DNA from 2 places in the Luteibacter sp. 9133 genome. Region 2 is predicted to be linked to the other one. Evidence: predicted binding sites of a transcription regulator. Region 2 holds the regulator's gene; the other holds the start of a gene.
What was found. Region 2 encodes FliA, which starts transcription of late flagellar genes. Its sites were predicted from a motif close to TAAAGTTTNNCNNNCNNNGGCCGATAA; they were not measured.

Region 1: the regulator FliA is predicted to act here: its motif matches at 2,909-2,935, upstream of FA87_RS00240 (methyl-accepting chemotaxis protein).

What each region holds. Positions count from the first base shown of each region.
Region 1 covers NZ_JUHO01000001.1:72,987-78,008, reverse strand. Annotated here, with positions in the region: gene FA87_RS00250 (NAD(P)/FAD-dependent oxidoreductase) at 1-517, opposite strand, end outside; gene FA87_RS00245 (PAS domain-containing protein) at 603-1,220, shown strand; gene FA87_RS00240 (methyl-accepting chemotaxis protein) at 1,307-2,878, opposite strand; gene FA87_RS00235 (SDR family oxidoreductase) at 3,025-3,858, opposite strand; gene FA87_RS00230 (histidine phosphatase family protein) at 3,978-4,586, opposite strand; gene FA87_RS00225 (DksA/TraR family C4-type zinc finger protein) at 4,637-4,903, opposite strand; gene FA87_RS00220 (alpha-L-fucosidase) at 4,999-5,022, opposite strand, start outside.
Region 2 covers NZ_JUHO01000001.1:3,176,928-3,181,949, reverse strand. Annotated here, with positions in the region: gene flhF (flagellar biosynthesis protein FlhF) at 1-1,092, shown strand, start outside; gene FA87_RS13800 (P-loop NTPase) at 1,163-2,038, shown strand; gene FA87_RS13795 (RNA polymerase sigma factor FliA) at 2,035-2,766, shown strand; gene cheY (chemotaxis response regulator CheY) at 2,820-3,221, shown strand; gene FA87_RS13785 (protein phosphatase CheZ) at 3,232-3,873, shown strand; gene FA87_RS13780 (chemotaxis protein CheA) at 3,881-5,022, shown strand, end outside.

The sequences.
Region 1 (5,022 bases), 3.1 Mb from region 2:
ATGGATACATGCGTTCGCGGCGAACGTTGCCTTCGCAGTGTGTTCGCAAGGCGGAATGCGCGCCATCCGCTGCGATCATCAGGTCATAGGGGCCGTGTACCGCGCCGGCCTCGTCGCGGATCGTCCCCGCCGTCGGGTCGTACGCAACGATACGATGTCCCGTGCGTACCTGAGCTGCGCCGACATGCGCCTCGCGCAGCAATTCGAAGAGCGCGCCGCGCGTCATACCCAGGCCGAAGCAATCCGCACGACGATCGGCATAGCGCATGGCCATGACCGCCCGCCCGCGTGGCGTGGCGCCGTGGAGTTCGTCGATACGCTGACCCAGTGCGAGCGCGCGTGGAAGCAGGCCCATCCGTTCCAGTACGGCGAGGCCCGTCGGCTGCAACAGAAATCCCGCGCCCACGGGACCCAGCGACGGACTCTTTTCGAAAACGGTCACGTCGTGCCCGCGTTCCGATAAGAGGATGGCGCTGGCCTGCCCCGCCGTTCCGTAGCCCACAATGCCGATCTTCATGCGTCCCTTCCTTCCGATGACGTGAGGATACACGACGAAATGTCCACACTGGACTCGATGTATTGCCGCGGGCGATGATCCGCGCATGTCCGATTTTCTTGCCGCCTTCGTCCCCGTCGCCGATGCGATCGCCACCGTGCTGCGTCCGCATGCCGAGGTTGTGATCCACGATCTCGGTACGGGAACCATTCGTCACATTGCCAACCGTCTGTCGCCGCGTCATCCGGGCGATGACTCGCTGACGGAACTGGACGATATCGAATCGCTGGACGAAGCGGTGATCGGCCCGTATTCCAAGACGAACTGGGACGGACGCCGACTGAAGTCGATCACCGCCGTGCTTCGCGACGGGCGCCGACGCGCCGTGGGACTGCTGTGCATCAACGTCGACGTCAGCATGTTCGAGTCGATGCAGGCCATGGCGAAGGACTTCCTGCGGTTCGGTGAAACCGAGGCAAAGCCCTCCGCGCTCTTTCGCAACGACTGGCGCGAGGAGGTCAACGATCTCGTCGGGCAGTTCCTCACGGATCACGGCACGACGCTGGCGGTGATGGCGATCGAGCAGCGCGAGGCCCTCGTGCGACTGCTCGAGAGCCGCGGCCTGTTCGACGTGCGTAACGCCGCTTCCTATGTTGCGCCCCTGCTAGGGCTGTCGCGCGCAACGTTGTACAAGACCCTGAAAGCGGTCCGCGAGACCGTCTGACGGACCACCTTCTAAGGTTGCAACGGCCGGCAGGCAGGAGCCGGCCGCGCGTCGGGCGTCCATGCCCGCGGGATGGTGAGCGAGCGTTACGCCGCCTCGCTTTCCAGCACGAAGTAGGCGACCTCGCGGCGAAGGATTTCCGCGCTCTCGCGCATCGCGTGACTGGCCGAGGCCGCCTGCTGCACGAGCGCCGCGTTCTCGCGTGTCGTCTCATCGATGCCACGAATGGCCCCACCGATGCGTGCGATGCCTTCGCTCTGTCCACGGGTGGCGTCCATCACCGAGGCGACGAGACCGCTGAGGGTCACCACGCGGTCCGCGATGCTGTGCAGCACCTGGCCCGCGCGATCCACCGACACGACGCCGGCTTGCACCGCCTCATCGCTGGCCGCGACCAGGGCACGAATGTCCCTGGCGGTTGCGCCGCAGCGTTGCGCCAGTGCGCGGACCTCGGAAGCGACCACAGCGAAGCCACGGCCATGTTCGCCCGCCCGCGCCGCCTCGACCGCCGCATTCAGCGCGAGCAGATTGGTCTGGAAGGCGATCTGCTCCACCAGATCCAGCATCTCGCTCATCTGCTCGCTGGTGCGCTGGATCTCGCGCATGTTGCCGACCGCATCCTGAGCCACACGGTGGCCCTCGTCCGTCATCTCACGGGTGTCGATGACGGCACGGCTGGCGGCGGTCGCATGGCCCAGGCCGTCCGAGACCGCGCCAGCCATCTCGCTCATCGAGGCCGTGGTGAGGTCGACGTGCGCGGACTGCGTGCGCGTGCGCTCGTTCAACGCCTCGTTACCCCGGGCGATGCCGGTGGCCGCGTGAGCGACGTGGTCGGCGCGGTCGCGCACCTGGGTCACCACGTTGCCGAGCTGGGCATCCATCGCCGCCAGCGACGACAGCAGCTTGCCGATCTCATCGTCGCGACCGATCTCGACGCGTGTGCCCAGAGTACCACCGGCGATGGAGGCTGCCACGTCCGCCGCCTGGCGCAGGCGCCGGCCAAGCGAGCGGATGATCGCGACATCCATGACGCTGGCGATCAGCAAAGCGATACCGAGCAATACCGCGGAGAAAACGCCACCCTTCGCAATGTCGGCGCGCTGTGCCGCGGCTTCGGCCTTGCCGTTGTCCAGCGCCAGCGCGAAGAGGTTGGAGAAGTCGCTCTTCAGGGGGCCGACGGCCGACTGGACGTCGTTTGAAAGCTGTAGCTGCGCCAGATCGAACTGCTCCGTCTTGAGCAGCTCGATGACGTCGTCGACCGCCTTATCGGCCGCCTTGCGGTGTTCGGCAGCCAGGGTGACCAGCTTGGCCTGCGCCTTGCCCAGGCCGCTGGCCGTGAGCGACTTCCACTGTTTGTCGATGTCATGGCGGTTGCTGCCGATCGCGGTGACCGCGTCGTCGACGGCGGAGGGCAACCGCATCAGCGTCGCATGCACCAGCGCATCGAGCAGGTCGTTGTAATCGTTCTGGATGTGACCGACATCGGCGACGGGCGCCAGCGTGTCTGTCACCACGGACTGCAGGCGGTCGTCGGCGGTGCGAAGCTGCACCCCGCCGACGATCCAGAGCGCCAGCAGCAAAAAGATCGTGCCGGCGAGACGAAGCGAAAGACGTGCACGCAGGGTGAGCGTCGGCAGGGCGAAGCGAGGAAAGGGCATGACACACTCGGGGAGAGCGGGGGTGCCTCCCTATCGGCTCCGCGTGCCGGGACTTTAGCGAAAATCCGAATATTATGTTTTTATTTCAATGACTTGAAGATGTCATGACAGCATCCGGGGGTGGCTCGCTCTGGCAGTCGCCACGTTCACGCCGTTGCGTCGTCGTCGGCGTCGTATGCGCCACGTTTCTGCGTGCGAAGTTCCTCGAGGCGCGCGCTGAGTCCGGCCTCGACGTGGTCGTAGGCGTCGCCGCCCAGCACCAGCCGGCGTGGTGGGTTGTCCAGGTCCACGGTTTCGATCATCGCGCGCGCCATCTTTTCGGGATTGCCACGGATGACGAAGGCGCCTGACACGATGCCACGGCGAAGCTCGCCCACCGGGGTGTCGTCGTAGATGGCCATCGGCTCAGGCGTCACCAGGCCCTTGCCGAAGTCGGTCTTCGACGGACCCGGTTCGACGATGAGGAAATCGATGCCGAACGATGCGACCTCCTGCAGCACCGCTTCAACGAAGCCTTCGATGCCCCACTTCGATGCGTGGTACAGGCTGAAGTTGGGATAGGCGATCTGGCCGCCTTCGGACGACACCTGCACGATACGGCCACCACCCTGCTCACGCAGCCGGGGGATGGCGGCACGGATGACCTGGATGGATCCGATGAGATTGGTGTCGATGATGCGCTGGATCTGCTCGTCGGTGACTTCTTCCGCCGCACCGAAGAGCCCGTAGCCCGCGTTGTTGACGACGATATCGACGCGACCTCCGTCGAAGGCTTTCTGGACGCCTTCGCGGATCGACGCGGTGTTCGTCAGGTCCATGATGACGACATCGAGCGCGTCGCCATACCGCGTCCTGAGATCGTCGAGGGCGCCGGGTTGGCGCAGCGTGCCGACGACACGGTCACCTCGCGCCAGCAGCATTTCGGTCAGAAGGCGGCCGAAGCCGGAGGACGTGCCGGTAATGAACCAGGTCTTGCTCATGGTGCCCACCTCGGAGTGCGTCGTCGCGATGCGCGACGGGTCGACTACCAAGCTAGGGGTGGAAGCGAATGAAGACTATCCGACGAGATGCGGATGAGACGATGCAGGATCCGGGATAATCAGGCCGTCGCGACCTCGACCGGACTGATGTTCCACCGGTCGACGATGAACCCGTCGGAGTTCACCCCCAGCGGCGTGTATCCGCAATTGCCATGTCGGTAACTCGCGTACTCGCCACCGTTCAGAAGCGCACCCAGCGTCGCCGTCATGCAATGCCCGTGCGTCACCACCGCCACGCGCCGGTACGGCAACGCACGAATATCCGCCAACGCGGCAAGCATACGTGACGCCACCTCATGCAGCGACTCGCCGCCCACCGCGGCGACGGCGGGATCATGGCCACGCAACACCGCGACCATCGCCGGATCTTCCTCGAACACGTCCGCGACCGAACGGCCTTCCAGCACCCCGAAGGCCCGCTCGACCAGACGCGCGTCCACGGTGGTGGTGCAACCGACGATGCCCGCGGCGACTTCACCCGTGTGCATGGCCCGCCCCAGCGTGGATGTCACGATGTGCTCCACGCCCCGCGCGGCGAGCACGCGTCCCAGCGACCGTGCCTGTTCGATGCCCGCCGCGGTTAGCGGGCTGTCCGCTCGGCCTTGTGCGCGTCCGGCCACATTCCATTCGGTTTCGCCGTGACGGGCGAGGATCAGGTGTTCGAGCATACGGATGTCTGCCGGTACTGCGGGGGAGCCCGCGATTGTACCGGGCGCGGTCAACGCAGCTGACTGTCCTTGCTGCCGCGGCGGTTGTAGCCGCTGAAGCTGGCTTCCTCGCGATCGGCCTCTTCCTGGCAGGCCACGCACAGGCGTACGCCAGGCACCGCTTTGCGGCGCGCGTCCGGAATCGGTTTGTCGCACGCTTCGCAGTGCTCGAGACCCGGGCCGCTGGGCATATGGCTGCGCGCCCGTTTTACGGCGTCTTCGATGGTCGCGTCGATCTGGTCCTGTACGGCGGTGTCACCCGCCCATCCGGTTGCCATGACTCACCTCCGGGACTGGCCCTCAGCCCGCTTAGATGGTGGCAAGTGACTGGTTTTAAAGGTGTGAAGGGTATCGCTCCTGCGGCCGGACTCAGTCAGCGCGGCTCGTCGTACAGACC
Region 2 (5,022 bases):
GTCGAACGTGTGACGCGCGGTGCTCCGGCGCCCGCCGCTCCGCAGGTCGCGAATCCGAATGCGCCACAGCGTCAGTCGAGCGCCGCGCTCGCCGCCAGCGTCGCCGATGTGGTGCGCGCCGCGACGGTCGCCCCGAACCACAACGCGAACAGCGACGCCGCCGTCAATGGCGTGCGTGCCGAGATCAACAGCCTGCGTGAGATGCTGGAAGTGCAGTTGTCCACGCTCGCCTGGAATCAGATGGACCGCGACCAGCCGCTGCGCGCCCGCGTGCTCCGCGAGATGACCCGCCTGGGCATCGACGGCGACGTGGCTCGCGCGCTCTGCGCCGAGCTGCCGCCGGGCATGACCGCCGAGCAGGCCCGCTACCTGCCGCTGGGCATCCTCTCGCGCAACATCCGTACCAGCGGCCGCAACGCCGATACCGCCGGTAGCGCCGTCACCGCTCTGGTCGGCACGACGGGCGTTGGCAAGACCACCACCATCGCCAAGCTCGCGGCGCGTGCGGTGCTCCGCCACGGCGCCTCGAACGTCGCGCTGATCAGTGCCGACCAGTACCGCATCGGTGCGGGCGCCCAGCTGGAACATTACGGCCGCCTGCTCGGCGTGCGCGTCTACAACGCCCACGATGCACAGAGCCTCCGCAACGTGCTGCTCCAGCTGCGTGGCAAGCACACCGTGCTGATCGACACCGCCGGCCTGGCCGGTAACGACCCCAAGCTCCAGCAGCAGTTCGACACCCTGCGCGCGATGACCGAGGTGCGTGTCTGCCTCGTGCTTGCCGCGAACGCGCAGGCGCAGGCCATCGACAACGCGATCCGTGCCTACGCGCCGCTGGCGCCGCAGACCGCGATTCTGACCAAGCTCGACGAGGCCCCGCTGATCGGCGGTGCCCTGTCGGCCGTCATCCGCCACGGACTGCCGCTGGACTACACCACGGATGGCCAGCGCGTGCCGGAAGACATCGCCTCCGCGGATGCGCGCAAACTCGTCTGCCTGGCCGCTCAACTCGTCAAGCAGCGCACCGACGAACCGGACGACGCGATTCTCGCCGACCGTTTCGGCTTCTCCACCGCGCCAGCCATCGCCTGACACCGGGAACTGAAGTAACGTGACCACGGCATCCGCATCCGCACACCCCTTCACGGCAGTGAATTCCTTCATGAACACACACGTCGATTCCACCCAGGCTGCTGGGCTCAACTGGCTCGCCGACCGTCGTCCCACGCGCAGCATCGCGGTGGCGGGCGGCAAGGGCGGCGTGGGCAAGACCACGGTGGCGGTCAACCTCGGCATGGCGCTCGCGATGGGTGGCCGTGACGTGGTCCTGCTGGACGCGGATCTGGCCATGGCGAACATCGACGTGCTGCTGGGCCTGCAGCCCACGCGCCATCTGGGCCACATGCTCGAAGGCGAGTGCCGCATCGAGGACCTGATCCTCCACGCCAACCACGGCCTGAAGGTGATCCCGGCGACCTCGGGCGCGCGCCGCATGGCGCAGCTGCCGAATATCGAGCACGCCGCCGTGATCCGCGCCTTCGACGAATACCCGGTCGCCCCCGAATATCTGATCGTCGACACCGCCGCCGGCATCTCCGACAGCGTGTCGATGTTCGCGGCAGCCTCCGACGAAGTGGTGGTCGTGGTCTGCGACGAGCCGGCCTCGCTGACCGACGCCTACGCGCTGATCAAGGTGATGAGCCGCGAGTTCGACGTGAACCGCTTCCGCATCGTCGCCAACATGGTCCGCCATGCGCAGGAAGGCCGTCAGCTGTTCGAGAAGCTGGCCCGCGTGACCAACCGCTTCCTGGACGTGTCCCTGGATTTCATGGGCATGGTTCCGCACGACGAGTACCTGCGTCAGGCCATCCGCCGTCAGGCGGCCGTGGTCGACGCCTGGCCGAGCAGCCGCTCGGCGGTGGGATTCAAGAATCTGGCCCGGTCGGTCGATACATGGGGTGAACCCGAACCCCGGGTGCAGGGTCGCATCGGCTTTTTCGCCGAACGGAACCACATGGGGGGAGGGCTGCCGCTGTGAGTGTCGCTAGCGAATACCTTGAAATCACTAGAGTTCCAGCGGATCAACTGGTTAAAACGCATGCACCCCTGGTGCGCCGGATCGCCTATCACCTGATGGGCCGCCTGCCGCCAAGCGTGGACGCGAATGACCTCATGCAGGCCGGAATGATCGGACTGCTCGAGGCCGCAAGAAATTACTCGCCGACTCGCGCGGCCAGCTTCGAGACCTATGCGGGCATCCGCATTCGTGGCGCCATGCTGGACGAACTGCGCAAGACGGACTGGACCCCGCGCTCCGTCCACCGGAAGTTGCGCGAGGTGGCTGAAGTAACGAGGCAGATCGAGAACGAAACGGGTGGCGACGCCGAAGACGCGGAAGTGATGAAGCGGCTGGGCATCGACGCCATGGAGTACAACCAGATTCTGGCCGACGCGGCGAGCGCGCGGTTGCTGAGCCTCACGGCGCCGGAAGGCGACGAAGGCGCGGCGATCGACGTCGCGGACCCCGACGCCTCGGGCCCGGAAGGCAACTTCGAGAAGAACGGCCTGCGCGACGCGCTGGCGCAATCGATCGACGGCCTGCCGGAACGCGAGAAGCTGGTGATGTCGCTGTACTACGATGAAGAGCTCAACCTGAAAGAAATCGGTGTGGTACTGGGTGTGAGCGAGTCGCGCGTGTGCCAGATCCATGGTCAGGCCCTGATTCGCCTGCGTGCACGCATGACGGGTTGGAAAGACAAGCAGTGACGGCATCGCGGTGCCGTCGCCGGTAAAGAAAAAGCACGTGGCGGAGAGCAGTTTTGGACAAGAACATGAAGATCCTCGTGGTGGACGACTTTTCCACCATGCGGCGCATCGTCAGGAATCTCCTGGTCGAGTTGGGTTTCACCAACACGCTCATCCAGGAAGCCGAAGACGGTAACGCGGCGCTCGCGTTGCTGCGCTCGCAGCCGATCGACCTCGTCGTCACCGACTGGAACATGCCCAACATGACGGGCATCGACCTGCTTCGCGCTATCCGCGCCGATGCCGGTCTGAAGTCCTTGCCGGTGCTGATGGTGACCGCGGAAAACAACCGCGATCAGATCATCGCCGCCGCGCAGAGCGGTGTTAACGGCTACGTCGTCAAGCCTTTCACGGCGGTCACGCTGAAGGAAAAGCTCGACAAGATCTTCGAACGACTCGCCGCGGCTGCGGGCTAAGGGAATAACGATGAATACGATGCTCTCCCCCGGCCAAGAGGTCGTCCCCGAACTGCGCGAGCTGCTCGAGGCCGACGACGGCGCCGCCTTCGAAAAGGCACTCGACAACCTGATCCGCAGCCGCGAGCAGCACCTGTTCCTGGCGCTGGGCCACCTTGCGCGCGACCTGCACGAATCCGTGCGCCGCCTCGCTTCCGACATTTCGACCGACGGCGTGCCGGGCAACATGAGCGATGCGCGCAAGCATCTGCGTGACGTGCTGGAAATGAGCTCGACCGCCGCGCACCGCACGCTGGACTTCAGCGAAAAGCTGCGTCCGCAGGCCCAGGCGCTGGCGAAGCAGGCCGACGAAGTGCTCGTGCTCGATCACGCCGATCCGGCGTTCGGCGCCAATGCCACGGCGCTTGCCGTGCGCGTGGGCGATTTCGCGCAGAGCTGCGACATCGGCCTGGGCGAAATGGTCGAAGCCCAGTCGTGGCAGGATCTTTCCGGTCAGCGCGTGGCGCAGGTCGAAGCGTTCATGGCCAAGGTCGAGTCGTCGCTGGTCGAGCTGGTCCGTCTGACCGGCTCGCTCGCGGGCGGCAATGCGCCGGCCGCGGACAAGGTCAGCCAGGACGAGGTGGATCGCCTCCTCAGCGAATTCGGATTCTGAGCCCGCTATGAGCGTGGAGCTGGACAACGAGCTGCTCAACGTCTTCCTGATCGAAGCGCGCGAACTGCTCGAGAGCCTGGGCGAGCAGCTCGTGGATCTCGAAGCGTCGCCGAACGACACGGAGCTGCTGAACGCGGTCTTCCGTGCGTTCCACACCGTGAAGGGCGGTGCGGGCTTTCTTGGGCTCAATCCCATGGTGGAGCTGTGCCACCGTGGCGAAGATCTTCTGAACGAAGCGCGTAACGGCACGATCGTGCTCAACGCCGCCTTCATGGATGCGCTGCTCGAGTCGCTCGACCTGCTCAACGACATGATGCGCGCCGCCGATGGCGGCGTGCCGATCGAGCCCGCGCCGCGTTCGCTGCTCGACCGGCTGCTGATTCCCGGTCGTGCCGTATCCGCGGCTCCCGTTGCCTTGGCGGTACCGATCTCTTCGCCGGTCGCGGCACCTTCCGCGCCGAAAGCGTACGACCCGATCGAAGATGAATTCGAGGCGATGCTCGACGCCGCGCGCACCGACCGTGCGCCGGCACCGGCCTCGTCCGCGACGATCAACGATGACGAGTTCGAAGCGCTGCTCGATTCGTTGTACGGCACGGGGGCGCCAGGCGCGGACAGCGCAGCTGTTTCCGCATCGGCACCGACGCCCGCACCCGTGGTCGCTGCCGCACCGTTGCCGTCGAACAACGACGCGATCAGCGACGACGAATTCGAAGCCTTGCTGGATTCCCTTCACGGCACGGCAGCGCCGGGTGCGGTCGGTGGTGCGGCGCCTGTTGTCGCATCCACGCCTGCGCTCGCCGTGGTTCCCGTCGCTGCACCCGCACCGCCGGCAGTGGCTGCTCCCGCAGCGAAGGCCGCGCCCGCCGCGGCTGGCGAAAAGCGCGCCGCGTCCGCCGCCGACACGACGGTTCGCGTCGACACGCATCGTCTCGACAGCCTGGTCGACGCCGCGGGCGAGCTCGTGCTCGTACGCAACCGCCTCACCAGCCTCGCACCGCGCGGCGGCAACGATCCGATGGAACGTGCCATCGGCGAGCTGGAGCGCGTCGCGGAAGACTTGCAGAACGCCGTGCTGCGCATGCGCATGCAGCCCGTCGGCAAACTGTTCTCCCGTTTCCCACGCATCATTCGTGACCTCGCCCGCCA